3 regions of the Romboutsia sp. 1001713B170207_170306_H8 genome follow, and region 1 is predicted to be linked to each of the others. Evidence: riboswitches for the same ligand, from Rfam matches in the RefSeq annotation. Region 1 holds a riboswitch; each other region holds the start of a gene.

The links. A riboswitch is a leader RNA that binds a small molecule or an ion and turns the genes downstream of it on or off. The one in region 1 is predicted to bind cyclic di-GMP.
Region 2: it holds a riboswitch for cyclic di-GMP, as region 1 does, so the genes downstream of both, I2A66_RS06145 (hypothetical protein) here and I2A66_RS13635 (GspE/PulE family protein) in region 1, are expected to answer to the same signal.
Region 3: it holds a riboswitch for cyclic di-GMP, as region 1 does, so the genes downstream of both, I2A66_RS17140 (discoidin domain-containing protein) here and I2A66_RS13635 (GspE/PulE family protein) in region 1, are expected to answer to the same signal.

The regions. Positions count from the first base shown of each region.
Region 1 is NZ_JADNAX010000009.1:20,770-31,288, reverse strand. It holds gene I2A66_RS13655 (hypothetical protein) at 1-942, opposite strand, end outside; gene I2A66_RS13650 (PilN domain-containing protein) at 945-1,496, opposite strand; gene pilM (type IV pilus biogenesis protein PilM) at 1,509-2,549, opposite strand; gene I2A66_RS13640 (type II secretion system F family protein) at 2,577-3,779, opposite strand; gene I2A66_RS13635 (GspE/PulE family protein) at 3,797-5,488, opposite strand; cyclic di-GMP riboswitch class II at 5,638-5,722, opposite strand; gene I2A66_RS13630 (ribose-phosphate diphosphokinase) at 5,876-6,826, opposite strand; gene glmU (bifunctional UDP-N-acetylglucosamine diphosphorylase/glucosamine-1-phosphate N-acetyltransferase GlmU) at 6,917-8,290, opposite strand; gene spoVG (septation regulator SpoVG) at 8,495-8,773, opposite strand; gene purR (pur operon repressor) at 8,910-9,791, opposite strand; gene murC (UDP-N-acetylmuramate--L-alanine ligase) at 10,013-10,519, shown strand, end outside.
Region 2 is NZ_JADNAX010000002.1:324,015-334,533, reverse strand. It holds gene I2A66_RS06195 (hypothetical protein) at 1-236, shown strand, start outside; gene I2A66_RS06190 (helix-turn-helix domain-containing protein) at 247-966, shown strand; gene I2A66_RS06185 (replicative DNA helicase) at 968-2,305, shown strand; gene I2A66_RS06180 (hypothetical protein) at 2,356-2,628, shown strand; gene I2A66_RS06175 (hypothetical protein) at 2,930-3,097, shown strand; gene I2A66_RS06170 (hypothetical protein) at 3,112-3,375, shown strand; gene I2A66_RS06165 (hypothetical protein) at 3,481-4,077, shown strand; gene I2A66_RS06160 (DUF3885 domain-containing protein) at 4,326-4,967, shown strand; gene I2A66_RS06155 (Bax inhibitor-1 family protein) at 5,097-5,762, shown strand; gene I2A66_RS06150 (sigma factor) at 5,885-6,904, shown strand; cyclic di-GMP riboswitch class I at 7,108-7,192, shown strand; gene I2A66_RS06145 (hypothetical protein) at 7,207-8,166, shown strand; gene I2A66_RS06140 (hypothetical protein) at 8,846-9,493, shown strand; gene I2A66_RS06135 (glycerophosphodiester phosphodiesterase) at 10,466-10,519, shown strand, end outside.
Region 3 is NZ_JADNAX010000002.1:239,079-249,597, forward strand. It holds gene I2A66_RS05825 (DUF4300 family protein) at 56-460, opposite strand; gene I2A66_RS05830 (hypothetical protein) at 403-582, opposite strand; gene I2A66_RS17835 (NPCBM/NEW2 domain-containing protein) at 814-2,658, opposite strand; partial or broken gene I2A66_RS17135 (discoidin domain-containing protein) at 2,976-6,326, opposite strand; gene I2A66_RS17140 (discoidin domain-containing protein) at 6,420-7,292, opposite strand; cyclic di-GMP riboswitch class I at 7,423-7,507, opposite strand; gene I2A66_RS05840 (NPCBM/NEW2 domain-containing protein) at 7,601-10,519, opposite strand, start outside.

The DNA.
Region 1 (10,519 bases):
TATATATGTGCTTCTTTGAGAATCATTTGACTTACCAATTGTCACAGTTGGTAAGTCTGATGACTCTGGGTTAACTTCTATTATAAAATCACTTTTACTATATGCATTGCTTGTCCCCGAAAATCCTACTGATGTATTCATTGAATTAAATGGAATTTCTTTTCCTGATAACTCTGATATATCCCAGTTTTCATAATAAGATTTTATATCACCTAAGTTTGGTATTGCATAAAATTCTAAATTTATACTACCTGAAACCTTGTCATCTGCATCAGTTGTAATACTACAATTTGTTATAACTATTTTTTTAGTACTTTTTTCTATTTTACTTATAAATGTTTTTAACTGAGAAAAAGTACCTTTATAAGTTAATGTTGCTGACATCTGTTCAACTGTAATTTCTGAGCTATCTTCTTGATTTTCCGTACTTTCATTTTGAACATTGTTTTCATCAGTAGAAGTATCTATACTAACTTCTTCATCTATATTTGAATTAATTACTTCTTGTGTTGAATTCTCAGCATTTTCATACCTTTCTACTAACTGATGGATGCTACTATTTTGTTTCATTATATTTGAAAAGGTACTAGATTCCACACTTTTAACTTCTAGCTCTGTAAAACTTAAGTCACCAGTAAGCTCACTATCTAATAGCATACTGTTTAAATCAAGAATTAAATTTTCTTGAATTATATAAGAGTAATACTTAGATGCTTTTACATCTAAAGTTGAGTACATAGAGTTTATTCTATCTTGTTTTTGTTCTAAACTTCTAATAGTATCTATAACCTCATTATATTTATCTTCTACTTCATTTCGTTGAATCTCTAGAGCTTCTACTTTTTGAGTTTGCTTTGAGTATACAAACTGATAGTAAATTGCCCCTACTAATACAATGCCTAAGGAGCTTAACATAATTTTTTCTCTTTTGCTTATTTTCATAATTAGTTACCTCCATTTAATGTACATTTTATATTAAATGCATACACACCTTCTAATGATGTATTTTCTGATATTGTACCTATATGTACATCCTGAAGTATATCTAACTTTTTCAATCTATTTTCAATTTCACCTATAGATGTTCTTGTATTTGATATTGCTTCTATATTTATTAAATTATCATTAATATTCATACTTTCAAATGATACGTCTGATGGTAAAGTTGAACTAATACTATCAATTACATTTATAGTTACAATATCTCTTGAACTTATAGCTTCAGTTACTTCATTTATTTGTTTTTCATATTTATACAATATATCTAACTTTGTATTAACGTCCTCTGAAATTTTTATTTTGCTTTTAATTTCTTCTGACTCTAATTTAGCATTATATAACTCTATTTCTTTGTTATATAAATATATTTTTGCCATATTTATAGATGCACTACCTATTATTAATGCTCCTACTAACCCGGCTGTAATGTAAATATATTTATCTGATGTATCTTTTTTTAGATTCTCATAATGTTTAAAAAAGTTTATATCTGCCATAATTCCCCCTTGTTATCTAATCAAAGATCCAATTGCATTTAAATAATTATCTATATTGTCAATATCTATAGTAAATTCATTAAATTTTATATTTTTTATTTTTCTAATCGGAACCTCAATTTTTTCTTTTAAATATCCGTGAATATCATATAAGCTAGAAACTCCACCTAGAATATAAACATTATCTACTGTATTTCCAATATGCTTATTATTATAGAATCTAATTATTCTTTCTATTTCATCTGATAAGTTTTGTATAAATATCATTTCATCATACGATATATCTGTATAGTTACTTCTAATTATCCTTGTAAAATCTAGTACACCATTTCTATAAACATGTATTGATGTAAAGCTAGATCCTATATCAATGAATACATTTGTTAAAGAAGAGTCGTAGGATTCTTCATTGATTAAATCTGTTCGAGTAATTAATTTACTTAAAGAGTTAAATGTTACATCTAAAGATACAGGCTTTAACTTTAAACTTTTTAACAAATCATAATACCCTCTAGCCATTTTTTCAGGATATGCTATAACATACACTTTTATCTTTATATTATCATCTTGTTTAATTTCATCTTGCTCTATATACTGAACAATATAGTCATTTAAATTTATTGGAAGGTACTGCTCCATTTCAAACTTTATTACACTCTCAACTTCATCTTCTTCTACTTTTGGTATTAGGATTTCTCTATTTATAATAGTTGTTGAGTTTGTTGTGAAACTTGCATATTTTGATTTTATTTTATTTTCATTAAATAATATTTGAATTTTATCAGTTAATATCTTTTCATTTATAATTAATCCATCTTTCACACAATTTTTTGGTGTCTCAAATTCTAGACACTTATTTATAATTAATTTTCCTTTATAATATTTGCCTACTACTAATTTTGTGTACTCACTTCCAATATCAAATGAAACTACCTCATTTTTTATTTCTTTTTCTTTTTGTTGCTTACTTTTAACTTTTTTTCTTTTCTTTTTTGTTAAATCTTTTATATCCATACTCATAAGCTCTTTTAGACTTATTTTCTTAGCTTCCAATATCTCCACCTCTTTACTTATTAATTACTATATACTATCGTACATGCTTGTCATAGGTAACATAATAGATACAACTATAAATCCTACTACAATTCCCATTACTACTATAAGTAAGGGCTCTATCATTGCTGAAGTAGCTTGTATTTGACTTTCTAATTCATCATCATAAAAGTCTGCTGTTTTATACATTATGTCATCTAATGTACCTGACTCTTCTCCTATTTTTACCATCGTAGCCATCATTTTAGGAAATATATTACTGTTACTAATAGGTTTATATATTCCTTCACCTCTAACTACAGATTCTCTCATTTTTAATATAACTTCTTCTGCAATTTTATTTCCAACTATATCCGCTATTAGCTCTAACGCTCTTATCATTGGTATTCCACTAGACATTAAAAGGGACATCGTTCTTGTAAACCTAGAAACTATTATTTTCTCATTTAATTTGTCTATTATCGGTATATTTAGCTTCAAGTAACTCACAGTATGCATACCATGATCTGTTTTAGCATAAATCTTAAATAATACTGAAAGTGTAACTATTACTAATGTAATAAATATTATATTACTACTTATAAATCCACTTATAGACATTAATAATTTTGTTATTGCTGGTAATTCTGTACCCATAGATTCAAATGTTTCAATAAATGAAGGCATTACAAATATCATTAATATAGCTACTACTAATGCTGCCACTATAGCTAGTATTGCTGGATATATCATAGCTACCCTAACTTTATTATTTATTTTATTATCTTTTTCATATTGGTCTGACATTCGAAGCATTATTGTATCTAGATTTCCACTTTCTTCGCCAACTTCAATCATATTTATTAATAAATTTGGAAATGCATCTAAATGTTTTCCCATTGCATATGACAATGTTTCCCCCCTCTTAACATCATCTTCTACGATTTTTATAATATCTTTAAGTTTTTTATTTGTAGTTTGTTGAGCTAATATTTCTAATGCAGAGTTTACTGTTAATCCAGCATCTAACATTGTATAAAACTGTCTACAAAATATAGCTATATCTTTTATAGTTATTTTTTGAAAGATATTTATCTCTATATTTTTACTTTCTATTTTTTCTTCTATTTTTAGTGGGTAATACCCATTCGAACGCAACATATCCGTTACTTCAAATTTAGATTTTGATTCATGTATACCAGTTATCTTTTCTCCTGAAGGGCTTATAGCTCTATATTCAAATTTAGGCACTTTATATCATCCCTTTCTTATATATTTTTTATCATAGTTATCGAAGCAAGTTCATTAACTGTTGTTATTCCATTAAGAACTAGTTTTTTACAATTCTCTTCCAATGTCTCCATGCCATTTTTAATTGCTATATCTTTAAGACCATTTGGATCTCTACTTATATTTATATAATCTCTATGTTCTCTTGATATCTCCATAATTTCATAAATACCAGTTCTCCCTAGATATCCTGTATAATTGCAATTTCCACAACCTAATCCTCTATATAGTAAAAGTTCCTCATCATCATTCTTACCTAGTATTCTTTTTTCATATGTAGTTGAACTATATTGTGATTTACAATGCGGGCATATCTTTTTTACAAGTCTTTGAGCAATTACCCCAGAAATAGCTGTAGATACTAAGTATGGTTCTATATTCATATCAATTAATCTAGTTATTGTAGATGGCGCATCATTAGTATGCAATGTGCTTAAAACTAAATGTCCTGTTATGGCCGCTTTTGTTGCAACTTGAGCTGTTTCCTCATCTCTTATTTCCCCTATCATAACTATATCTGGATCTTGTCTTAATATACTTCTTAATCCACTAGCAAAAGTAAGGTTTGTTTTATTATTTACATTTACTTGATTTATTCCATTTAATGTATACTCTACAGGGTCCTCTATTGTAACAATATTTACTTCTGATGAATTTAATTCACTTAAAATAGTGTATAATGTAGTAGATTTACCACTTCCAGTCGGACCTGTAACTAATACAATTCCATGCGGACTTGATATAATTCTCTCTAATCTTTTAATATTTTCATCATCCATTCCTAGGTATTCTTTTCCCACCTTAAAATTACTTCTATCTAATACCCTTATAACTACTTTTTCTCCATTTACAACTGGAAGTATAGATATTCTTAAATCAACCTTTTTTCCAGATATTTTGGCTATTACTCTACCATCTTGAGGTATTCTTTTTTCAGTTATGTTTAAATTTGATAATATTTTAATTCTAGTAACTAATGGACCTAAACTTTCTTTTGGAAGTGTATTTATATTACGTAACTGACCATCAATTCTATATCTTATTCTTATTTCATTTTCAAAAGGTTCAATATGTATATCTGAAGCTCTCATTTCAACTGCATTGGCAAATAAGTACTCTACCATTTTTACAGCCGGAGCACTTTTTACATCATCTAAATCTTCTACATTAATAGATATATATTGTGATTCTAAACTTTCTCTTGATAATTCTTCTGCTGCTAAGTTCATTTTTTCTGAACTATAGTGAACTTGAATAAATTTGCTTATACTCGCTTTATCACTTATATATGATTCAACTTCAAATCCTGTAGATATAGATATGTCATCTACTGCATATATATTAAGTGGATCTGAAAAAGCAATTTTTAATTTATTTTCTTCAATCCCAAAAGGGATTAATGTATATTTTTCACATAATCCTTGAGAAAGTAACTTAATAACCCTTTTATCAAATTCTATCTCATTCAAATTAACTTTTTTTATACCTGTTTGTTTCTCTATAGCATCAATAATATCTTTTTCTTCTAATATATTAAGCTCGACTATAATCTCACCTAATTTTTTACCCATAGTTTTTTGAGCTTTTAAAACTTGAGCTAGTTGATATGATGTTATCTTTTCTGCTTCTACTAAAATATCACCTAAACGCCTTTTAGTGTAACTAACCATATATTCACCTCTTTTGTAAAATACTATATTTATATACTACTTTCGTACCATTAAAATTATTCTTTTGCATGATACATTATACCATTTTTTCCCTATGTCTATCTATTTATGTAATAAAAAAGGCCATATTATAATCAAAACAAAATTTGTTATAATATAGCCGGTTGCACTACTATCTCAGTATACCTAAAGTGCCCATATATAAGATATACTTCTTTGATTTCTACTCTTTATTAACTTCTTTCTATAAAAAATATATACCATTTTCCACTTTTTAACAATATATATTTATACTTTAGTATAAATATTACTAAATTCTAAATAATAATTTATATAAAAAAAGACTCGCTCCAAAATAACTTTGGATACAAGCCTTTTTTAATTTAATTAAAATAAAACACTTATAGATTCGTTAGAGAATATCTTCTTTATAGCATCTCCAAATAAAGGAGCTACAGTAAGTTCTTTTATCTTATCTATTTTCTTTTCTTCAGGAAGTTGTATAGTATCTAATACTATTAACTCACTTATAGCAGAATTTTCTATTCTTTCTATAGCCGGTCCTGATAATACTCCGTGAGTACAACAAGCATATATATCTTTCGCTCCAAATTCTTTAAGAGCATTAGCTGCATTAGTTATTGTTCCAGCTGTATCTATCATATCATCTAACAGGATAACATTCTTTCCTTTAATATCTCCTATTATATTCATAACTTCACAGACATTAGCCTTTGGTCTTCTCTTATCGATTATAGCTAATGGAACATCTCCGTCTAATGTTGTTGCAAATTTTCTAGATCTTGTAACACTTCCTAAATCAGGTGAAACTACTACTAAATCTTCTATTTTCTTCTCATTAAAGTAGTTAGCTAATATGCTTCCACCTAATAAGTGATCTAGTGGTATATCAAAGTATCCTTGTATCTGTGCTGCATGTAAATCCATTGTTAATACTCTATCTGCACCTGCAGCTGTTATTAAGTTCGCAACTAACTTAGCTGTGATTGGATCTCTAGATTTCGCTTTTCTATCTTGTCTTGCATATCCGTAGTAAGGGATTACTGCTGTTATTCTACCTGCTGATGCTCTTCTAAGCGCATCTATCATTATTAATAATTCCATTAAGTTGTCATTAACTGGACTGTTAGTTGATTGAACTACGAAAACATCGCATCCTCTCACCGTCTCATTCATGTTTACAGATATTTCTCCATCACTGAATGTTCCTACTTGACAGTCTGATACAGGTACTCCTATATAATCAGCTATCTTTTGTGCTAACTCTTTAGACGAGTTTCCTGAAATTATTTTAATTTCACTTCCGCTAGTATTCATTGCCTATCCTCCCGAAAAATTTAAACTATTGATATATATTGTGTATTTATATTTAAAATTTTTAGACTAAACTAAAAATAATAATCAAACTTATTTGTTGTCTCTAGCTCTTTTCTTTTCTACCCAACCTTCTTTAACAACTTGTCTTTCTCTTGCAATTGCTAAAGCTCCATTTGGCACATCATTAGTTATTGTTGAACCTGTAGCTATGTAACCATCTTCTTCAACTGTTACTGGAGCTACTAAGTTTGAATTTGAACCAACAAATGCTCCATCTTTTACTACAGATTTAAATTTATTTTTCCCATCATAGTTAACAAATACTACTCCACATCCTATATTTACATTTTTACCTACATGTGCATCTCCTATGTAAGATAAATGTGAAGCCTTTGAGTGATCTTCTATAGTAGCATTTTTCACTTCTACGAAATCACCTATTTTTACATGGTTCCCTATATTACTCTTTGGTCTAAGATAAGCATATGGTCCAACTGTTGTATTTTCTCCAACTATACTATCAACTATTGTTGAGTTTTTTACTTCTGTATTATCTCCAATTGTTGAATTTTCTATAGATGAATTCATCTCTATTGTACAGTTGCATCCTATTTTAGTGTTTCCTTTTAACATTACCCCTGGATAAATAATAGTGTCATTTCCTATTTCTACATCAGACTCTATGTATGTAGAGTTAGTATCTATTATAGTTACACCATTAACCATATGAGCTTCATTTATTCTTTTTCTCATTATTGCTTCTGCTTTTGATAATTCAACTCTAGAGTTTACTCCCATAAGCTCTTCTATTGTAGAACCATTGTAAGCTCCTACTTTTTGACCTTTATCTCTCATTATATATATTGTATCTGTTAAGTAGTATTCGCCTTGAGCATTATTATTATCTATTAAATCTAAAGCTTCTCTTAAAGATTTTCCATTGAAGCAGTAGATTCCTGAATTTATTTCATTAACTGCTTTTTCATCTTCATTAGCATCTTTTTGTTCTACTATTTTTAATAAATCTTCATTGCTATCTCTTATTATTCTTCCATACCCAGTTGGATTGTCTACCTTAGTTGTTAAAACTGTTGCATGATATCCATTTTCTAAGTGATATGAGAATAATCTATTTAATGTATCTTCCTTTATTAGTGGAGTATCTCCACATAAAACTACTATAGTATCTTCATCTTTTATATATTCTTTAGCCATCTTAACAGCATGTCCAGTACCTAGTTGCTCTGTTTGCATTGCTATCATAGTATCTTTTGGTAATCTTTCTTTTACAACTTCACTTTCGTGACCTAAGATAGCAACTATGTCATTTACTCCTGATTTTTTAGAGACATTTATAACGTGGTTTACCATTTCTTTTCCACATACTTTATGTATTACCTTAGGATATTTAGACTTCATTCTAGTCCCTTTTCCTGCAGCAAGAATTATAGCTTTAAAATTCATAAGCTCGGCTCCTTTTATATTAAAATTAATCTATCTATCTTTATATCTTATGTTCTTGTTTTGTATACAATTTCACTTTTTCTCTAATTAATATACCACTTTTTATGTTAAAAGTATAGCATTTAAGTGTTTTTTCCAATAAAAAAGAACCGAATTGTTCGGCTCTTTCATACTATTTTAATAATACATTAAGTTATTTGTTTATTATTCTGCTGCTACTTCTAATTGAGCAACTGCTTCATGGTAAGCTTTAAGTACTGCTTCTTCTAAAACTTGTCTCATTTCAGCATTTATTGGATGAGCTATATCTCTAAAGTTTCCTTCTCCAACTTTTCTACTTGGCATTGCTATGAATAACCCGTTGTGACCTTCGATAACTTTTATATCATGAACAACAAATAAATTATCGAAAGTTATAGAAACTATACACTTCATTTTCCCCTCATCAGTTATTTTTCTTACTCTTACGTCAGTAATGTTCATACCTCAATATCCCCCTTTTAATTTTGACAAAATTATTTTACATTTATAAATTATCTTTCTTATCTAGTAATTCTATATTATGTAAAAATTTCCTTCTTTATTTTTTTAAATATTTCTGCAAAATCTTAAATATTTATTATTCTTCATCTAAAAAGCTTTCGCCTTCTTCGATGTTACCCTCTAATTCTTCTATATCTATATTTCTATATTCATCTTTGAAAGTTTTTAAATTTGGTTCTACAGTTATTTTATCTCCATCTACATCTAATTGGATTAAAGATATGTAATCCCCTACCATCTTATCTTCTGGTGTAGTAGTTGATATAAATACTCCTGAACCTATTACTTCTGCCCCAAATTCATTCATAAGGTTCATCATACCTTTTATAGTACCTCCACCTCTCATAAAGTCATCAATTAAAATAACCTTACTATTTGGCTTTAGTGCTTTTCTTGGTAAACTCATACTTTCAACTTTAGATTTACCACTTACATATGTCATACTTAGTGTTGGACCTTCTGATACTTTTATGTCCTTTCTTATTATAACTAATGGTAAATTCATAGCTTTAGCTGTCATAAGTGCCATAGGTATTCCCTTAGTTTCCATAGTTACTACATAGTCAGCTTCTGAGTAGTCTATATTCGATGCAAATATTTTACCTATTTTGGATGCTATTGTTGGGTCATATATTAAATCTATTAAATATAAGAAACCTCCAGAAAGTAATCTTGATGGATCACTTATTTTTTTACATAAATCCATTAAAAATTCTTCATTTTCTGATTTTGAAGTTTTTGGTATGTACTTAACTCCTCCAGCAGCTCCTGAAATAGTTATAACTCTACCTAATTCTAGCTTTTCAAAAACATTCTTTACAACTAATAAGTCTTCACTTATTGTAGACTTTGCAGCGTTAAATTTTTCTGTAAAATAACTTAATGTATATATTTTATTTGGGTTATCAGATAGTATTTTAACTATAGCCCCAATTCTTTCCGTTCTCTTGAATTTCACTCGGGTTACCTCCTCTAGTGTTTGTAATTTATATATAAACTAAATAATGCATAACATTTCTTAGTATGGTATAATAGTTGTTATGTTTTATAACATTTTTTAATATATTATTATAAATATAGTATATGTACATTATTAATAAAATATTGAACATTGTATTATTATACCACATAAATAGTTCATATTGTAGAACTTAATTTTTAAAGGAAGGTGGTTTTGTTATGAATATACATTTCATTGGAATTGGTGGCATAAGTATGAGTGCATTAGCAGAAATATGCCTTAACAAAGGATATACGGTATCTGGGTCGGACATGAATGAATCTTATCTTTTAGATAAACTAAGAGGTCAAGGGGCTAATATACATGTTGGCCAATGTAGAGAAAATATATCTAACAACATAGATATGGTGGTTTATACAGCAGCTATACACCCTGAAAATCCAGAATTAATAGCTGCTAAAGAAAAAAATATACTTACTATGGATAGAGCAGCTTTCTTAGGACAAGTAATGAGAGAATACAAAAACCCTATAGCGGTTTCTGGAACTCATGGTAAGACTTCTACTACATCTATGCTTTCTACTATATTTGAGTATGCTAATTTAGATCCAACAATATTAGTTGGTGGTAACCTAAACATAATAGGTGGTAACGTTAAGATTGGTGCTTCAGATCACTTTATAACAGAAGCTTGTGAGTACGTTGATAGCTTCCTTAACTTTAAC
Region 2 (10,519 bases), on a different contig from region 1:
TATTTAATGAGCAGGGATCATATTTAGAAAGTGGATATTTAGTTGGTGTAAAAATATGTGACAAAGAATTTAATGTGTTTGTTAGTGATAATGAGGAAACAAAAGAAAGTAGGAGGTATGTAGCATTAGGAGACAATCAATTTGGGACAGTAACAGTAATAAAAGCATTAAAGAAGCTTATTAAATTTTTAGAAATGGGGATAGATATTGGTTTCTCTAGTAATTCAATAGAGTAGGTGAGTCGATTTGAAGGAAATTAATAAATATGATTCAATGGCTAAAACATATGAAGATCAATATCTTACAAAAAATGAAAAGTTAATATATGTGTACTTGATATTACTGCACAATAATATAAAGGGATACGCATATCCGAGCTATTCATCTTTGAAAAAAGCTTTATCAACTACAAGGGATGACACAGTATCAAAAGTAGTTAAATCATTAGAAGAAAAAGAGTACATAGAAAGAGATATTTCTCCAGGAAGAAATACAAAGTATTATCTATTAAAAAATATTAAAAGTACTACGAAAAACGAGAGTACTACAGAAAATGAAGGTACTACGAAAAGTGAAGGTGCTGCTACTACGGAAAATGAAGGTATACCCCTACGAAAAGTGAAGGACAATAGTATTAATATAGGATTAAATAATAATATTAATATAAGCACTAATAAAAAAGCTTCTAAAAAAAGCAATAAAACTTATATAGATTTATCACATATGGAGATTGAATATATAAAACTAACACAAGAGGAATATAACAAGTTAGTTGAAAAATATACAGAGGGATTAGTTAAAAAGAAACTTATAGATATGGAATCTTATGAAGCTAATAGGAAAAAGAAGTATTTAGATCATTATAAGGCTTTATGTAGTTGGTTAAATAAAGAAAAACCAAAGGAGCAACCGTTATATGAGAAACCAAGGGGAAAAGTTATAGAAATGAAGATAGGAGAAGGATAATATGCCAGAGCATTTATACAGTCAAGAAGCAGAGCAAAGTGTACTAGGGTGCATGATATTAGATAGTAGAACTATAGACTATATAAAAAATTTAAATGGTGATGATTTTTACTATGAATCTCATAAGGACTTATTCAACTCTATTATGCTGTTAAATAAAAAAAATAAGCCTATAGATTTAGTTACTATAGTGGAGCAATTAAAATCTATAGGCAAGCTAGAAGATGTAGGAGGAATTAGTTATATAACGAGCTTATCAACCATAGTTCCTAATACTTCTAGTATAGGGCATTACATAGATATTGTAAAAGGATTTAGCGACAAAAGAAGAATGATAATAGCTTCATATAAGTTTATAGAAAATATACGAGGTGGTAAGGATATCGATTCATCTTTAGAGATATTTGAGAAGTCAACAAATATTATTGATGAAGTTAAGGAATATAATAACACTCTTGATTACATAATGAGCAATATTTTTGACAAGTTAAATGACAAACCACAAGAAAAAATTAAAACTAATATAGCTATTATTGATAAACATACTAATGGAATTGGGAAAAAAGAGTTAATAGCTATCGGCGCTGGTAGTGGAGTTGGTAAGAGTGCTATAGCCTTAAAGATATCAATAGAAGCTTATAAAAAAGGCAAAAAAGTTATGATAATAAGTCGTGAAATGAGTAAAGAGCAAGTAGCTGAACGTATAATCTTGTCAGAGACAGGAATATCTAAATTAGATTATGAAAATAGAAGTTTTACAGAGAGTGATTGGGTAAAGTTAACAAATACTATGAGCAATTATTATACTAAAAACATAATTATAGACGATCAAATATCTACTATACAGGGGATAAAAAGAGCTATAAGAGTCAATAAGCCGGATTTAGTTATAGTTGATTATGTTCAATTATTAACTCCAAGCTCAATTAAAGATACAAGAGAAAGACAAGTAGCAGAACTTTCTAGAGAGTTAAAAAATATAACTTTAGACTTCGGAGTACCAGTAATTCAACTAACACAATTAGCAGAAAAGGGAAATGGAAATTTTAGACCTAGAGGAGAAAGTTATACAAGAGAATCAAGAGCTATATATCATGACAGTAATATAGTTATATACCTTCACAGAGTAACAGAAGAGAAAGAGCTTAATGAGGCTTATAAAAGGACTATATTTAATGAAAGAGGAAGCTTTGATGATATGAAAGCAACTATTGAAGCTCAAGGAATTAAGGGGAATAAATTCTTAGAAATTATAGTTGATAAAAATAGAAATGGTACAACAGGAAGTAATTATTATTGGTTTAAAGGCTCAGATTTAAACTATTATCCAATAGTATAAAATTTTAGAACGATATAAATTTTTATATATGAACATATGGAGATTGATAAATGAGTATTCAAAAATTAATTACAGAAATAAATAGAAAAGTTGGAGCATTAGAAATTATAGAGCATATAAGGGTTAAAAGATCTATATCCAAAAATAAAGATTTACTAGTTGGAGCTTTTATTGTAGAAGGTGGATTTTTAGAATTTAAAGGAGTTTCAGGATTAGAAATTGAGATTAAGATAAATAGATTTTTAAAGTATGAAAAAATAAACTCAGATATATATAGAATATATAACCAAAATATTAATCTATTAATTAGACCTTTAGAATAGTAAAAATATCTAAAATTTAGTACTTATAAAGCTTTTTAGACTTATTTTAGTATAAATCTACATTATGAATATAAAAAAGCAGTTACACACGGTAACCACTCTATCTACAAATAGAATTGTACCACGTGTAGTTGCTCTTAGTAAAGGAGTAAATGTATATGAATTATAATAAATTTAAAGTAATAAAAGAGATATTGATAAGAGCTAAGAAAAATTTCAAGAGTAAAGAAACTTTAGAAATAGCTATAAAATTAAATAAATTAAGATAAAACACACACATACTTAGGGAGATTTAGGACTAATGATAACAATAGCAATAGGGATAGAAGAACCAACGGTAACAGTTGAGATACATCACAAAGAGAATTTTTACTATCATGAAATTCAATGTGAGAACTTCAAAATAGCTCAAGAGGTAGCTGAAAAATTAAGAAAAGGAATACAAGATAAAATAAATATGTATAAATAAGGGGATGAATAAAAATGTGTAGATATAAAAATTACTATGTTTATGTTATAAGATATACCTTTAAGAATGGTTCTAGAGGAGAGCAGAAAATATTAAGTAAATGTGATAACATTGATAAATTAGTTTCTATTTTTAAAAAGCAATTAGATAGAGCTAAAAGAGCTAAGTTTAAAGTTTTAATAAATAAAAATACAAGCTGCGGAAAGCAAATTTTTAAGGTTGTTGATGGTTGGCTTTTAAATATGGATATAAGTAATTTCTATATAGAGTTAATGTAATGTTCTAAAGTCCTAGTTTTATACTAGGGCTTTTAATTAATAAATTAGTAGTGTAGAAATAATGTTTAGTTAAAATGTAAATTTACACTATATGGAGGTTGAGATATGTTTTGCAAAATAAGAAAGGGAAAAGAAACATATAGTATTTATATATGTGAAAGATATAGAGAAAATGGGAAGGTAGTGTCAAATGATAAGAAGATTTGTACATATGGATATCATAGCCTATATGATGATTTTGAGGATTACAATCCTAATTTTAATGAACTTCCAAAATCATTAAAAAAGATACTAACAAGAAGGATATTAAAGATTTATACGGTTGAATTATATAATGATTTAGAATGCAAATTGTTAAAGCTAAAAAAGGAATATTATCCTAAGTATGAGCAGCTATGTAGAAAGATAGATTTAAAGTGGGCAGAAGAAAAGGCGCAGAGAGAAGAAAAGTATAATGAATTTAAAGAACAATATAGAGATTTGTATTATAAAGAGATATCAGCTAAGTATCAAGAGGGTTACTTGAATGGTCAATTATCAAGTGCAAATTTTGGTAGTGGAAATAGTTTAGACATTGACAGTCAAGAAAAGTCACTACTTAAAGAAGCATTTAAATTATTAAGTCATAAATATCATCCAGATAAAGGTGGGTGTACTGATAAAATGGCTTCTATTAATAATTTAAAAGAAAAGATATTATAGATAGGAGAGGGTAATATATATGAGTAAAGGATATGAAATTTTTTTATAATGTAATAGGATTTATGCGATATATAAAGCATGAGCTACATTTGAAAATAATTAAATAATATTGAACAAGGTGTTAGTATGATGACACCTTGTTTTTATATATATATGGATTTGAGATTGTATGAGGTCATATGAATATATTGAAATATTTGGTATAATTTGGAGTATATAGATTAATTTAAATAGAAAAGGAAGTATTAATGCTTAAGAAATATATAGAAAATGAATTTAAAAGTTTGAAATTATATCCCAACTTTTGGTCTAGCAATGAACAATATTTATGCTTAGAGCTTGGAAGGGATATAAGTACATCAGATAATGATTATATAAAAGTTGTATATGATAGAGCTGTTAGTGTATTTAAAGATTTATTCAACGATAATGATGATATAATTTTTGTAATTAATGTTTATACATGGCTAGACTGTATCAATAGGTATGAGGAAAGTAAGTGTTGTGATTTATACTATAGTAGTGTTGAGAATATAAGACTAAAACAGTACTTAAGACATAAAGCAGAATTAAAAAAAGTTAATGTTTACTCAGAATATATATCTTGTGAAGATACGGATGATAATCTTAAGAAAATAGATCATTATTATGTAAAATGTAAAGTCAAAGATATAAAATATGGATTATTAATTGAGCAAATAACTAAAGAAGATCTAGGATATAGATTTAAAGGGTTAGCAGATTATTTTATAATAAATATTAATAAGCATTATGTATATAGAATGTGTACTGATGAATATATAGATTTAGTGTTTCTAAATAATGAAGATAGATTGAAAATAAGAGCTAAATATATAGATATAAATGATGATCAAGAAAACTATTATTAAAATAATATAGCTATACTTAATAATAGTTAAAGAATTATTTGTATGCTTAGTATTTTGTTAACTGAATGTAACTTGAATAAGATGATAGTATACATATAAAATAGAATTAATAAGGGAGGAGGAGTAAATATGAATAGAAGCATAGAAAATCCTATGTCAGCAATTTTTAAATGTCTAGCTACATCTGTATTATTTATGTTCATAGGTTTTATGTTTGGACAGATATTTATACCGGTTAGTTTTGCATATTATGCAAATATGATATTTACTTTTTTAATGATAGGACTTTTAATAATGTCTTTATTATCAAGAAAAAATATAATTCCTATAAGCTTTTCTATGAGTTTTGTTTATGCATTTACTTTTATTGATGGTATTCTTACATATCCATTATTACAATATTATTTAGAGGATTTAGGGACAGGTGTATTTACATCCATATTGGTTGCATCAATAGCGTTATTTGCAGTATTAGCTAAATTATCAAGTAGAAAAGAAGCTGGACATTATCTGGGACTAGGAAGTATATTATTCGCTGGACTTATAGGTATACTAATAGCATTGATAATTAATATATTTATAGGGGGAGCAATGCTTAGTTTATTAATAAGCATAGTAGGTGTAGTAATATTTTCTGGCTATGTTCTTTATGATATAAGTTTAATAAAGCATGAGATAGAAAATGGTGAAATAAGAGAAAAGAATGATCTATCTCTACATGTTTTAAACCTTTACTTAGACTTTATTAATATATTACTAGATTTATTGAATATAGCATCAATTTTAGATGATTAATATATAATATTTTTATAGAGGTGGCTAAACCCAATTTTAAAATGATTGGTTAAGCTATCTCTATTTTTATACATATAATGTTATAATAATTATAGTATAAATATAACAAAGGGGTGTTTATTATGATAACTAATGAAGATTATATAAGATATGAACCTATGGTATATAAGATTGCTAATAAATTTAAAAATAATATATATAAATTAGAGATAGAGGATTTAGTTCAAATAGGGTCTATGGGTTTTATAAGAGGGTTTAATACATATGACGATACAAGGGATTGTAAAAAAGATACTTGGATATATTCATGTATAAAGAGAGCTATATTAAGAGAATTTCAAAATTTAAAGAGAATAAAAAGACAATCTTTAGCTAATTCAATATCAATAGATACACCTATAGGTGGACTAGATGAGGATATAACAATAGCTGATACGATAGAAGATATAAATATAAATGTATCAGATGAAACTATAGATAAAATAACGATAGAAGCCTATAAAAAAGAAGTAAATATGATATTAAATGGAATAGAACATTATATTGCTTATGAAACCTTATTTACTGATAAGACATTAACTGAGGTATCAGCTTCAAAAGGAATAGAATACTCAAAGGCAAAGCATATACAAAATAAAGCATTTAGAGAATTAAAGTTTAAGAGTAAGTTAATACGTTCTAAGTATATGGAGTTAAAAGAGAAAGAGGCAGAGAATAACATAATTAATTTATATAAAGATCCTGCTAAATCAATTTATATACATGAAATAAGCAAAGAATTAAGAAATAAATACAGATATGAGCTTGATGTTATAGATACTATACAAACTATATTTGATGGACTAGATACATATAAGAGGAATAAGGTTATACAAGGATTTATATTAAGTTTAGATGATATTGTAGAAGCTAAAGATTTATTTATATATAAAACTATTGCAAAAGGGAATAGGGATTCTCTAAAGGATAAATATAGCTTTAGTGATATTTATTTTGTAGAAGATAGAATAAAAAATACTATTTCTAAAAATAAAGATTTAGTATATGATTTATGTAAAGATTTTGAGTATGGAAAATTTACAAATATAAACAAAGATGATGGTATTATAGACAATATAACGTATAAAAGCAGCTGCATATGATATAACTAAAAAACAAATATTATTATTTATTTAAGCTAGTCGATTTTTCGGCTAGCTTATTTTTTACATGAATGTTTAAATTTTTTTATATTAAATGTTAATATATCCAATTTTGTACACTTAACGACCAGTTATGCACTATATATTTACAAAATTTTACGAATAGAGCTAAAATTAAGTTAAATCATACTTTCTTAATTAAAACTATGAAAAGCCAAACTTTAAGAAATTAAAGGATGGAAAGCTAAGGAGCTAAGGGTAGAATACCTATGCTAGCAGGATATCAAGAGGAGGAGATTAAAATGAGTTTAAAAAAGAGAGTAAGTAAAGGGATAGCGTTAGTATTGATTGGAATAATATTTTCATTACCAGTATCAAATACTGTATTGGCTGCAGGTTTAGAACAAGAAGAGTCATATGATATGAGTTTGGATGAAGAAGTTTTAAATACAGATATAAATTCTATCATAGAAAATGAGTCAGATTTAATAGCGTCATATGGATTGAGTAAAGATCAAGTTATTCAATTAAATGAAGAGAGGGAATCATTTGATGTAGATACAAAATTATCTGACATGTTTTCTGATGAACAAGTGGAATTATTAAAGTTAGAATTTAAATCTACATATGGTGATGAAGATTTACTAAAAAAAGTAAGAGAAGAAAATAACATATTAACGGAAGTTAATGGTCATAGAGGAATAATTAAAACTACAATATATGATAATGAAGGACAGGTAAAAGATACAGTAGAAATTAATTACTTTGAATCATTAGAAAATTTAAATCAAGTAGGAAAAGAAAATAATTTAGAAATTATGTCTAGATCAACTACAGTAGTTCCATCTAAGCAGTATGGATCAGGAACTGTGTCTAGTGTATTTTATCCTTATATTAAGGTAACAAGAGATACAAAAGATAGGATATCTATTCATGGGATAAAATCAGGTCAAAAAAAGAGTTACTCTAAAGAAAAATATAATTGGAATAGTGGTAATACTTTAAATTTCTATAATAGTGTTAATAATGCGTCTGTACACTTCAATAAAATAGGATACAAATTAAGTGGAGCAGTTTTATCAAAATATATAAGTTACGTATCAGGTTTAATAGCTGCAACAACATTTGCACCAGCACTAGCAGTTGTTACAAGTGCATTAGCAGCTTTAGGCATAACTGTTAGTGGATTTGACATAGCAAAAGAAACTATAGCATTTCTTTATGACTTTGGACAAATAAATAAATACTATCATAAAATATAGAGGGCGTTAGAATGAAAATGTACTTTCCTTATATTATAGCTGGATTAGTTTTGATAAGTGTTGTATTTCTTATTTTTGGTTCTATAAAAAGCTTTAAAAAGGTTTACAACATGAATTATAGTAATAATAAAAATTTAATATATATAATAATATTTATGATTATATTATCCATTATAATTGTATTTTTATAATCATTTATTTTAAAAGAAAATAAGAATGAGGATAAAATTAACTTTATATATATTTTCATGATTATTATTATAAATGTCATTTTTAATTAAATGACTTGTAATATTGCAAACTAAACATTTGGATTAATTATAAAAGGTGCACCTATTTTAATTTAGGGTGCACTCTTTTTATATATTAATAAGGATTTCCAAAATGATGAATAAAAAATTACGAAATCAACTCACAAAACAAATAACTCAAATAAAAAAACGCGGTTAAATGGCTATTTATCAAGTTTTAAGTATTGTAATATCAATGTTGTCAAATGTGGTAGCAAAAGGAACGTTGTACACTTTTTATGGAGTACTACGAACGGAACGTTCCGATTGGGTGCACCTATAAAATAAGCTACAATACTGTATTTTACTTGGGTTTAAGCTTCTGAATCAATTTAGTATAATAAACAGTATAAATTCGCTTAGTATTTAGGTTATTATGGAGGTTATATATGAATGTTATTGATATAAATAATATAAAAGATTTATCAGGAGCATACTCAATAAAATTCGGTAAAGAAAAGAAATATGTAAATATAGAGGATGAGAAGATAACATTATTTGGTCGTATAAAAAGTTATGCTCATGGAGGTTGGTGTAACTACAGAATACAAGATATATTTATATCTAAGCAAAAGACAGGTTTTGGAGAAAAGAAATTCTTTGTTTGCCCAGAATGTGGTGAGCGAAGAACTAAAATTTATTGTTATGAGAATAAAGAAGTATTTAAATGTAGAAGCTGCTTAGGTAAAAATATATATTCTGAAAGATGTAATTTATATGATGGAGTAGGTACAGCTCTTATTGAATATAAGTTTTTTAATTTAATATCGGAGCTTGATTTAAGCGAAACCTCAAAGAAAAGACATATACCTTTTGATAGTAGATATTATGGATCATGCAAACCTAAATATATGAGGTATGAAAAGTTTGAGTTGATATTAAAGCAATTAACGGCCCTATCTGCTATGAGAGATACTGTTATATTGCAAAAATGTTCATATAGTACTAAGTATATTAATGGATTATTAAATAGTAATGCACTAAAGAAGCTTAAGTTAATAGATATACCTGACGCTATATGGTTTCATAAAGTATAAATTAACTATATCCGGTTGTACCCTTGTAAAACTTTTTACACCCTAAGTTTTTTTACCTTTCGAAATGGACTCAATTAATAGTATTAAAATGTAAAATATTGAAAATGCTAGTTTTATCCTTAAAAGGTTTGAATAATATTTGTTAGTATAATTATTTAAATGATTATCTACATTTTTTATAGGCCTTAAAAAGTAATCTGACGTTTCTGACTCCCTAAAAAGAGAAGTATTCGGCATTTTCGGCAGTCCTAAAAAGGGATTTTGAACTTTATGAATTCCATAAAAAATAAGTATTTGGAGTATTTAAAAAGGTAATGCTCACAATTCATAAATTAATAAATGAATATAGTTACTTATAATATTGCAGTCATAATATTAACTTAGTACTACTTAGTTAATAGTCATAAGGTTTAGATTTGTTGGAAAATGAGAGTGAAAAATAAGCTTCTTAATACAATAACAGGAGAATTATGTAAAAAAATAGCTTTTAAGATTTAGCTTATAATAAAATATAAAGCCTTAAATTAGACTATAAGGTACTTACATTATATTAGTAATGTATTTATACCTTGTAATGTTTAAAATGGCATATAAAAGATATAACACAAAATAACACAATAGTAACACAACTAATATGAAAAATAGTAGAAAATATAGATTTTAAATTATTTAACTGTACCAGTGTATATATTGGTATAACTGAATTTGGTTGAATATAGAAAAATATTAAAAATATAATTATAGAATCCCCTCGTCTCCACCATTAAAATCCACGAAAAGTCATACTAAATTTAGTATGATTTTTTTGTATGAAAGAATTATATATTTATTAAAAAAATGTTAACTCTATTATAACTAAGTTAAAAGTATATAAACTAAAAAAAAATATGCTAGTATGTTAAATAGGCTATGTTAAACTATTTGTTCAACATAGTCTATTAAAAAAATAAATTTAGTAGAGGTAATTAAGTTATGATAAAGAATTTTGCACATCGTGGATTTAGTGGTAAGTATCCAGAAAATACT
Region 3 (10,519 bases), on a different contig from region 1:
TAAAATCATTATATAAAAAATAACTACTAAGCTTATTGCTTAGTAGCTATTTAATCTAATTAATTAAATTATTATTCTCCATTATTATTGGCTTTGATGAACCATTTCCAGATGTATCATTATCAAGTCTATCCATTAAATATCCTTTTAATTCTAATCTATTTTTAAATTTAGAAACTTGGAATGGTAAAGTTGGTGCATATTTTTCAATAAATAATAATTCATTTTTTATTTGTAGTAAGATACCTGCATGCCCTACAAATACTTCACTATCTTCTGGTGAATGTAAAAATACATTTATCATTGATATATTTTCATTATCTAAAAATGATATTTTTCTTTTTTCCCATTCTTTATTTATAGCTTCTGAAAGCTTATTTACATCTTGCGTATTTTCTACTTTTATACCTGCATATAATTTAATAAATTTGTCTCTATCTTTTTGGCTAAATTCACTAATGGGATTATTTTATCAATAGCTTTACTTAATAAAATCACTTCTTCAGTATTTCCATTTTCTAGATATAAATCTCCTAGTATCCTCTTCATAATCATTAAATCGCTGTCTTTTATTTTAATCATTACTATCTCTCCTTAATAAAATATTTATTTTTATAAATATTTTTGATCGTACTCCTCTTATCTTAATGATAATATATCTTTTTTATAAAATTATAAATACTTCGTAAACGACATACTTTTATAGGTAAATGACACAAAAACAAAAAAATTGTATCCAAATTAAATTTGAATACAATTTTTGTTTTCATATTTCATATATATATAGCATTTACTTGATATTGCAAAGGTTAATCATTTATTACTAAACATAAATAATACTTGTGATAAATAGTTATCATTAATATCTTCATATCCTAAATACACACTATATATAACAGAATCAAAGTATGTAGTATCAAAAGATATTACGCCATTTTCATCTACACACTGTGATAAATCTAATGTAATATCTTCTAATGTTTGATTGTTTCTTATCGTCAAACTTATTGGTGATAACTTTTCACCTTTTCTATTTAAAACATCATAGTCTATTGTCACTCTATTATCCTTTTTATCTATTGATCCTAATGTTATTATTTGAGGATTAGCTCTTAAATCTGTTAATTTTTTAAGATCTTTAATCGGTGATAAATCACTTATTTCATTATATTCTATATTTAATGATTCTAAGTTTTTCGCATACTGTAGTCCATTTAAGCTTTCAGCTCCTTGAACATTTAAACTAGTAATTTTTTGCATATCACCAACTGTTATATTATCACTAGATAAATTAAGTACTTTCTTTATACTTGATTTAAGATATTTATCTTCTATACTTACTACTTCACTTAAATCTACGCTTGATTCAGCGTTCGCAAAATGCAGTTTAGCATCTGCCCAAGATGCATGGTCTGACCCTTGTCCATTACCTCCATCTGTCACTACTAGCTTTAACTCTTTAGCATCATTTATATCTACTTCAACATACTTTTGTGGTTCTCTTGAATTCATGACTCCACTATCGAATTTCTTCTCACCATCAACATAAACTTCAAAACTTACACAACCAACAGTTCCAAACATAGCCCTATCCACACCTACATATGATGTAAAGTATGCATAGTCTTTATCACTTAAATCATATATTATCGTTGAAGTTGAATGAGCACCTATACCTCTCTCATAAACTACTTCTTGATTATTTTCATCTGTAAGCTTTATTGTATTTCCACTTATAGATTTATCTTTATTAGGAGATTTATAGCTATTTTGAGTAGAATTCCACTCATAATCAGTTAAGTATTTATTATCATCCATATTAACTACTGCTATAGTTCTAGTCTTACTTACTTTATTACCATCACTATCAGTAACAGTGTATATTATAGGGTATTTACCTGGTTTATTAAAGTTTACTTTACCTCTTACCTCAATATTAGAAGTTATGTCTCCATCTTCTGTGTCAATTGCGCTATAACTTTCATTTAAGTCTACTACTTCTCCTAATTTAGTAGATATTGATTTTGGTATAGTTAACTGTGGTTTAGAGTTTGTAGTGTAAACTTTAGTATCTGCCCATGAAGTAAAGTCTCCAAGACCTCCATCTCCAGCATCATCTGCTACTAACTTAAGTTCTTTCACCCCAGTTATATCTAAACTTACAAATTCAGCTTTAGAATCTTTTCTTATTACATCAGAAGTATAAATTTCTTCACCATCTGCAAATATCCTAAATATTATACTTGTTCTATTATCATTATAGTTTTTATCTGTTCCTAAATAAGTTGTAAAGTAACTGTAATTCCCATCTAGATTATAAACTATTTCTGCATTTGTAGCAGCACCTATACCTTTATCAAATTCATTTATAGTACCATCTATATTAAGCTTTATTTTATTAGTTGAAGCTACCGCACTATCTTTGTTTACACTTCTCCATCCAGATGTTGCTACTTCCCAATCCATATCAGATAAATATTTATTCTCACTATAAACTACAACTTTTCTCTCTTTTGATGTAGAGTTTCCGTCACTATCAGTAACAGTATAAGTTAAAGCGTATTCTCCAGCTTTACTTGTAGTAAATTCATTAGTATTAATCTTAACATTTGAAGTTATATTTCCATCTTCTTGGTCATTAGCAACTACATTACTCATCAAATCAAATTCACTATTTAATTTAACAAAAGTATTTTCTTCAACATTTAAAGTCGGGAATTTTGCTATTATTATTTCTTTTGCTTTATTTAAATCATCTTCAAATAAGCTAAATGCTGGATGATTTTTAATATCTTCTCTTAAAACTTCTAATTTTTCTAAAGTATTGTATTCTTCATTTACTTCAGTTTTATTAGCATCTATAAATAAATCATTATTTATTTTATCAGGTAAAACATCTTCTTTATAAAATGCTACTTCACCTATTGAAGCCCAATTTTGGTGAGCATTTATAAATTTAAACTTAACTCTTCTCACATCAAATTTAGATAATTTGAACTCTATAACATCATTTACACTTCCATCATATGCCCCTTTACCTGCTAGTATAAAGTCATCTCCCTCTGATTTGCTTGAAACATATATTTCAAAATTACGTGCAAATCCTTTACCACCTCTTCTAGAAGCATAGGTCATCTTGTCTATATCTACATTTTCACCTAAATCAAATATAACTTCATTTTCAAATGAGCTACTGTTCGGACTATTAGTTTCCCAGTGAGTATTAATATTTTCATCTATTGCGTAACCTATTACACTTGAGCCATAGTTACCTGCATTATTTTTTGCAGATACTATAGGTAATTTAAACTCTTTGTTGTATTCAGATAGATTATCAAAAGAACCATATTTAGTTTTATTAACTGTAAAGTTTTCATATATAGTTATAAATGCTTTTCTTTCAGTTACGTTATTATCACTATCTGTAACTCTATATAAAACTTCAAATCTACCCGTTTTTCCGTCTTCATAAGTGTTAGAAACTACCTCTATTTTAGAAGTTAAGTCTCCATCTTCTGTATCTTCTGCAGTTATACCTTCCATTATATCTACATTTTCACCTAAAAGATAAGTCTTATCCTTAACATCTATATTCGGTTTTGTATTATTTGTAGTTAATTTAGGATTAGCTATTACAGCGTGATCAGATGTATTTCTATTTCCACCATCATGAACTTCTATAACTAATTCTTCTACACCTTTAACTGGGACATTTATACTTACCATATTATTAGCATGCTTTAAAACACTTGTAGTTGCTAGAGTTTTCCATCTCCAATAACTTTAAACGTTATACTTGATTTATCTTGAGCAGATATGTTCATATCAACTCCAAGTAAAGCTTCAAAATTATCATAATCTTTACCTGATAAATCATAAGTTATCTTACCATTTGCATGTATTCCAAAACCTTTTTCAAATGTTTTAATATCTCCATTTATTCTACCTTTTATATCTTTATTTCTTCTTGGGCTACCATATTGAGTTTCAACAGCTTTCCATTCACTATCTGATAAGTAATCGTATTTACTTACTACTTCAACCTTTACTACTTTTTCTGTAGTTATTCCTTCATCAGTTATTATGTACTTAACTTCATAAATATCTTGTTGATTAGTATCTACATTATGCTCAACCTTAACTTTAGATGTTATATTTTCTCCATTATGATTAAGTGCTTTAACATAATCCATTGGTTCAAATTCTTCTCTAAGTCCTATAGTGAATTCATCTTGTTGTATGCTTATGCTTGGTGTAAATGAGTTTACTTCAACCTTATCTCCAGTTGTTAAATTAAGTGCATAAGGAATTATTTCATACTTAATATTCTCTTCATGAGTTGCATTAGTATCTATGTAACTATTACTTGAGGTAAACCCTATTACTTCTCCATTTCTTAGGATTTCATAACCAAGTAAATCGTCTTTCATGTTTTCATTTATATTCATACTTAGTTTTATACCAGAATCTAATTTAGATAATGAAACTTCTAAATCAGTGTCACTAATTACAAATCCATTACCTGTATATTTCATTGCATTAGTGTTTAGATACCATATTTTCTCATTTGATTTAGGGAATCTTTTTAAATTATTTTTACATTCTTCTGATAAAGTAAATCCATACTTTTCAAAGTAGTGTGTTAAATTCATACCTATAACCTCTGATGAATAAGTTGCAAGTATATCTTTCTTTTCTTGATAATCCTTTGGATTAGGTCTTCTTTCTCTATACATAGCTTCTAATTCTTGCCAATAAGTATCTTTCTTTATTTGTAACTGCCAAAACATTCCTAGTTTTTGATCAAGATTAAAGTCTTCAAATCCTTTTGTAGATTCTTTCGGTGCTAGCATACTATATATATTGTTATAAGGAACTCTATCTCCCTTACCATTATTTATTGATGCATAGTTTGCCCACATATTATTAGTTACTTCTCCCCAAGTTCTAGGCTTTATATCCATTTGATGGCCAAACTCATGAATAGTTCCCCATATAATACTATTCATACTACTTTTATCTGGCCTTAGTATTATTTCTTGTATATGTCTTTGAATACCTACATGATCCCCTGCTGCATAAGCTGCTCCATAAGGTTGCATTAATCTTATTGTTCCTCTAATATTAGTAGAATCATTTGTAAGGTCACTTTCGTCATCTTTTAATCCTGCAAATGTAATGGCTTCTTCTAATTGACTATCCCAAGTAGCAATACTTTCTTCAATATCAATTCCTTCATTTACATATACTTGGTACGCTGCTTTTGCAGTTCCTGTAAGCATCAATCTTTTTGTATTAAACTCAAATATATCTACAGTTGTATCTGGATTTTCATCTAATTTTTTCTTATATTCTTTTAACTCTTTTAAAAATTCTTCTTGGTTATCACCAGTATTAAATAGTGGGAATTTTTCTCCTCCATCTATACGAACTACTGGTGCCTTTCCTTGTTGTTCTTCTGTATATTTATTTACTAAGTATACAGCTCCACCTTTAGCACTTTTTTGAGACCAACTATCACTATAAATTTCTGGTACTACTATTGTGTTCATACCTTTCTTTAATTGATAGTTTCTTCTCCAATTGCCATAGTGACCTTCCTGTTGTGAAAATACTATTGATGGTAGTGGTTTGCCATCTTCTGCTTCAACAAATATATTAAATACTTCTCCTGGTTTTGCAACTATCCCAGTTGATTGAAAGTCATTTCCAAAACTTGACATAAGTAAATTATTTGTAGCTTTTAAGTGTGTATCACCATTTTGCATTACTGTAAAAGTACTATCTGAATAATCTTTATCACCTTGTAGAATTTCCTTAGCTAAGTCTATAGCATATATTAGTTGATCTTTTAAAGGATGATTATTAACTTCTTTTTCTAAATCATTTATTACATCTATATTGTTATATTCATCTTTTAACTTAACCATTGTACCATCTGTAAATATATTATTTATAATACTTGGTAATGAGTCTTCTTTATATAACCAAAATACAGAGCAGGCTGCTTGATTTAAATTTCCTTTTTTAAATACAAACTTTATTCTTTTAAATTCAGTTGGTTCAAAAGTTATTTCTTTTATATCATGGCTTGCTGCTTGCTCTCCTGTAGCTACTAATTTAAAGGTATCACCTTTAGTAGTGTTTGATGCATATATCTCAAATTCTTCTGCATAACCTTTTTGCCACGATGGAGTTCCACCATATATTAACCTATCTAAAACTGTAGCTTCTTTTAACTGTACTACTATTTCATTTTTAAAATCATCACTATTATTTTTTCTAGATGCCCAGTATGTTTTAGTATCATTATCAAAAGCTTTCATTAAAGCTTCACTGCTAGACCCATCATTACTGCTTATTTTTTCTATTTCTGAATTATCTACTTTAAATGCTTTGTTATAGATTTCCTCATATTTTCAATTAACTTTTTCAAATTTTTGAATTTGAGCATTTTGACTTTCTATATTATTTTCTTCTTTAAGTAATATCTTTGCATTTTCTATATCTTCTTTAAATTCATTATAAAGAACATGATTTTTTATTTCATTTTCTAAAGCTTCTATTTTTTCAATAGTATTAAACTCATCACTTACAACACTCATAGTGCTATCTGCAAATAATCTATTTATCTTATCAGCTAACTCATCTTCTTTATATAGCATAAATTCTGAAGCTGATGCCCAATTTTGATTAGCTTTTTTAAACTTAAACTTTATTCTTTTAAACTCTGCTTTATCAAACTTTATTTCAACTATATCTGAAGTAGATCCTGAATACTTTCCATGACTTACTACAGTAAAATCATCACCATCATCTGTAAGTGAAGAATATATTTCAAATTCTTGAGCAAATCCTTTTCCCTTAGCTGAATCTTGTCTTGCTCCATATACTATTCTGTTTAAACTTGTAATTTCATCTAGTGTAATTATTACCTCATTTTCAAAACTTGAACTATTAACCTTATTAGTCTCCCAGTGGGTACTGAAGTCTTCATCTATAGCTTTAGTTATTACTGATGATGGGTAATTTCCTCCGTTATTAGTTATTGAAATTATTTTTGAGTTATCTAATTTAAAAGATTTATTATATTCTTCTAAATAGCTGCTATTAAGTAAATTAAATTTACTTACTTTAGCTTGATTTGATTGTATATCTTGATTATTTTTATCTGATATATTTTGGACTACGTTATTGTCCCCCAATTCATGTGCTAAAACACCTATAGTGCTTGCTGAAAAGTTTGTAATGATTGCTGCCATAGTTAACGCTGCTATTTTTCTTTTGTGCATATTTATCCTCCTGAATAATTCTCCCTCAGAAGTACATTATTTAGGCATAAAAAAAGTTACTCATAAAGAGTAACTTGAAATAGACCTAATAATTTCATACTAAGCTTAAAACAAAAAGTATAATGTACTATTTGGCAACTGGCTGACATAGTAAAAAAACCTTAGTCCCTATAGCTTTGTGTCCCTAAGTTTCCTTAGGTTTACCTATTAAATTTATTCAGTATTTTACCATTATTTTTTATATTATGTCAATTACTGTTATATTATTTACACTAAAATTATAAATAATTCAATTCATTTTATAACAGCTATCTTTCCCTAGTATCAAGAACAAATGTAATCTGTGTTATATAATTATCGACTTTATCTTCGTATGTCATATAAACAGTATGTATCCCCGAATAAAAATCTGTTGTGTCAAATGATATTTTTCCATTTTCATCTACGCATTCTTCTACGTTTAAAGTTGTTAAGTCCCATGTTCTATTATCTTTTATGATTATAGACGTTAGAGTTAATTTTTCACCATTTCTGTTTAAAACGTCGTAGTCTACAGTGACTTTTTTATCTTTTGCCAAAACCCAATCCTCTGTTATTATTTGCGGGTGTGCCTTTAGGTTTGTCAAATTTTTAAGGTCTTTTAATGGTGATAAATCTTTTATTTTGTTATTTTCTATGTTTAGTGATTCTAGATTCACAGCGTATTGTAAACCTTCTAAACTTTGAACATTTTTAACTGTTAGTGAAACAAGCTCCCTCATATCACCTAATCTTACTTCACCTTGTAGACCAAGTTCTTGTTGTATACTTAATTTAAGATTTTTATCTTTTATTTGTATTATTTGACTTAAGTCTATTTCTACCGCAGAATTGATTGCTTTTCTTATCTCCTCTACTGCTGTATCTATTTTAGTTTGATTGTTAGAACTTAAAGTTTTTTCACCATTTTCTATAGCATTTTTTATAGTTTTTGCAGATTCTTCAGTGTAATTCCCTAAATCCAAGGCCCTAGCTTCTTCTAAAACTTCTTCTAATTTGCTTAAATCAAATTCAGAAAAATTTCTAAATTTAGCATCTGCCCAGTCGGCATGATCCCAAGTGTCTCCGCTATCAGCTACATCTACTACTAGTTTGATTTCGCTAGAATTTCTAACATCAACAATTAAGTGCTGTTTTGGTGTATTTGATTTCATAATAGGTGTTTCTGCCTTTAAAACCCCATCTACGTACACCTTAAATATAACACTTGATGCTTGTTGACCTGCTACAAATTGATCAAGTCCAACCCAAGCATCGAATATATCGTAACCTGTTGAATCGTAAACTATTTCTGAGTAAGCGTGAGTTCCTATACCCTTTTTAAAAACTTCAACGTATCCATCTTCATTTAAAAGTTTTATAGGTTCTTGTCTTACTGATTTATCTTTTCCTATGTAACCTGAACCTATTGTTGCAGATTTCCAATTTAAATCAGATAAATAAGTTTCTTTATCTGTAACTACTACTGTTCTTGTAAATTGGGCTTTGTTTCCATCACTATCTTTTACAGAACAAGTTACGTTAAATATACCTGTATTTCCTTTAATATAATCTGATTCTACTTCTATTTTAGAAGTTAAATCACCATCTTCACCATCTGTAACACTTATTCCTTTAATTAAATCAATTTCTTCATTTATATTAAATGCTACACTCTCGTCACCTTTGAATTTTGGCTTACCATTGCTTGTTGTTAGTTTAGGATTAACTATTATACAGTGATCACTCGTATTTCCATTACCACCATCATGTACTTCTATTACTAATTCTTTCACTCCAGAAACTGGAATATTTATATAAGCTAAGTTATCATAGTAACTCATAATATTTGTTGTTGCTACAGTTTTTCCATCTGCTACAACTTTGAAAGTTACACTTGAATTATTATTTTCTCCTATAGCTGTGTCTACACCAATTAATGCTTCAAAGTTGTCATATTCCTTATCAGATAAATCATAAGTTATCTTTCCATTTGCATGTATTCCGATACCATTTTTAAATGTTGTTACCTCACCATGTACCATTCCTTGTATGTTACTGTTTCTTCTTGGAGTTCCCCACTCAGTATTTACAGATGTCCACTTAAAATCTGATAAGTAATCATAGTCACTTACTACTTCTACTTTTAAACTTTTCTCCACAGTTATTTCTTCATTGGTTAATGTGTATTTAACTTGATAAGCTCCGTTTTTATCAGTATTTACATTGCTTTCAACTTTTAATTTTGATGTTATGTCCTCACCTAAATAGGTAAAACCTTTAACATAATCTTTTGGGTTAAATTTCTCTCCTCTTTTTAAAGTTACTTTCTCTTGTTGAATACTTATGCTTGGCTTTAATGAATTTATTTGAACTTTGTTTCCTATTGTTAAATCTTTTGCATAAGGAACTACTTCATATTCGCTATTGTCATCTGTTGAATCTTTATCTATGTAAGTACTTCTTGTAGTAAATGCGATTACCTTTCCATTTCTTAGTATTTCATAACCAAGTAAATCATCTTTCGTATTTTCATTTATACTCATGCTTAGTTTTGTTCCAGAAGTTGATTTTAATAATGATACATCTAAACCTGTACCAATACCATCAAATCCACTTCCTTCATAATCCATAACAGTACTATTTAAGTACCATATTTTATCCTTTGACTCTGGTAGTTGTTTTAAACTTTCCTTACACTTATCAGATAACGTAAATCCATATTTTTCAAAGTAGTAAGTTAGGTTAATACCTAGAACTTCTGAAGAATAAGTTGCAAGTATGTCCTTCTTTTCTTGTTCATTTCTTGGTCTAGGTTTTCTTTCTCTATATAAAGTTTCTAACTCTGCCCAATAAGTATCTTTCTTTAATTGTAATTGCCAAAACATACCTAATTTTTGGAAATAGTTAAAATCATCAAATCCTTTTAATGAGTCTTCTGGGGCTAGATATTTATATAAATCACTGTAAGAAACCCTATCTCCCATTCCATTTTTTATATGAGCACTATTTGCCCACATGTTATTTGTAACCTCAGGCCATTCCCTAGCATTAATATCCATTTGGTGACCAGCTTCATGTACTGTAGCCCATAAAACAGAATTTAAACTGTCTCTATCAGTTCTTAACATCGATTGTTCATAACCTCTCTGTATACCAATATGGTCAACATAAGCATATGCTAAACCATAAGGTTGCATCAATCTTAT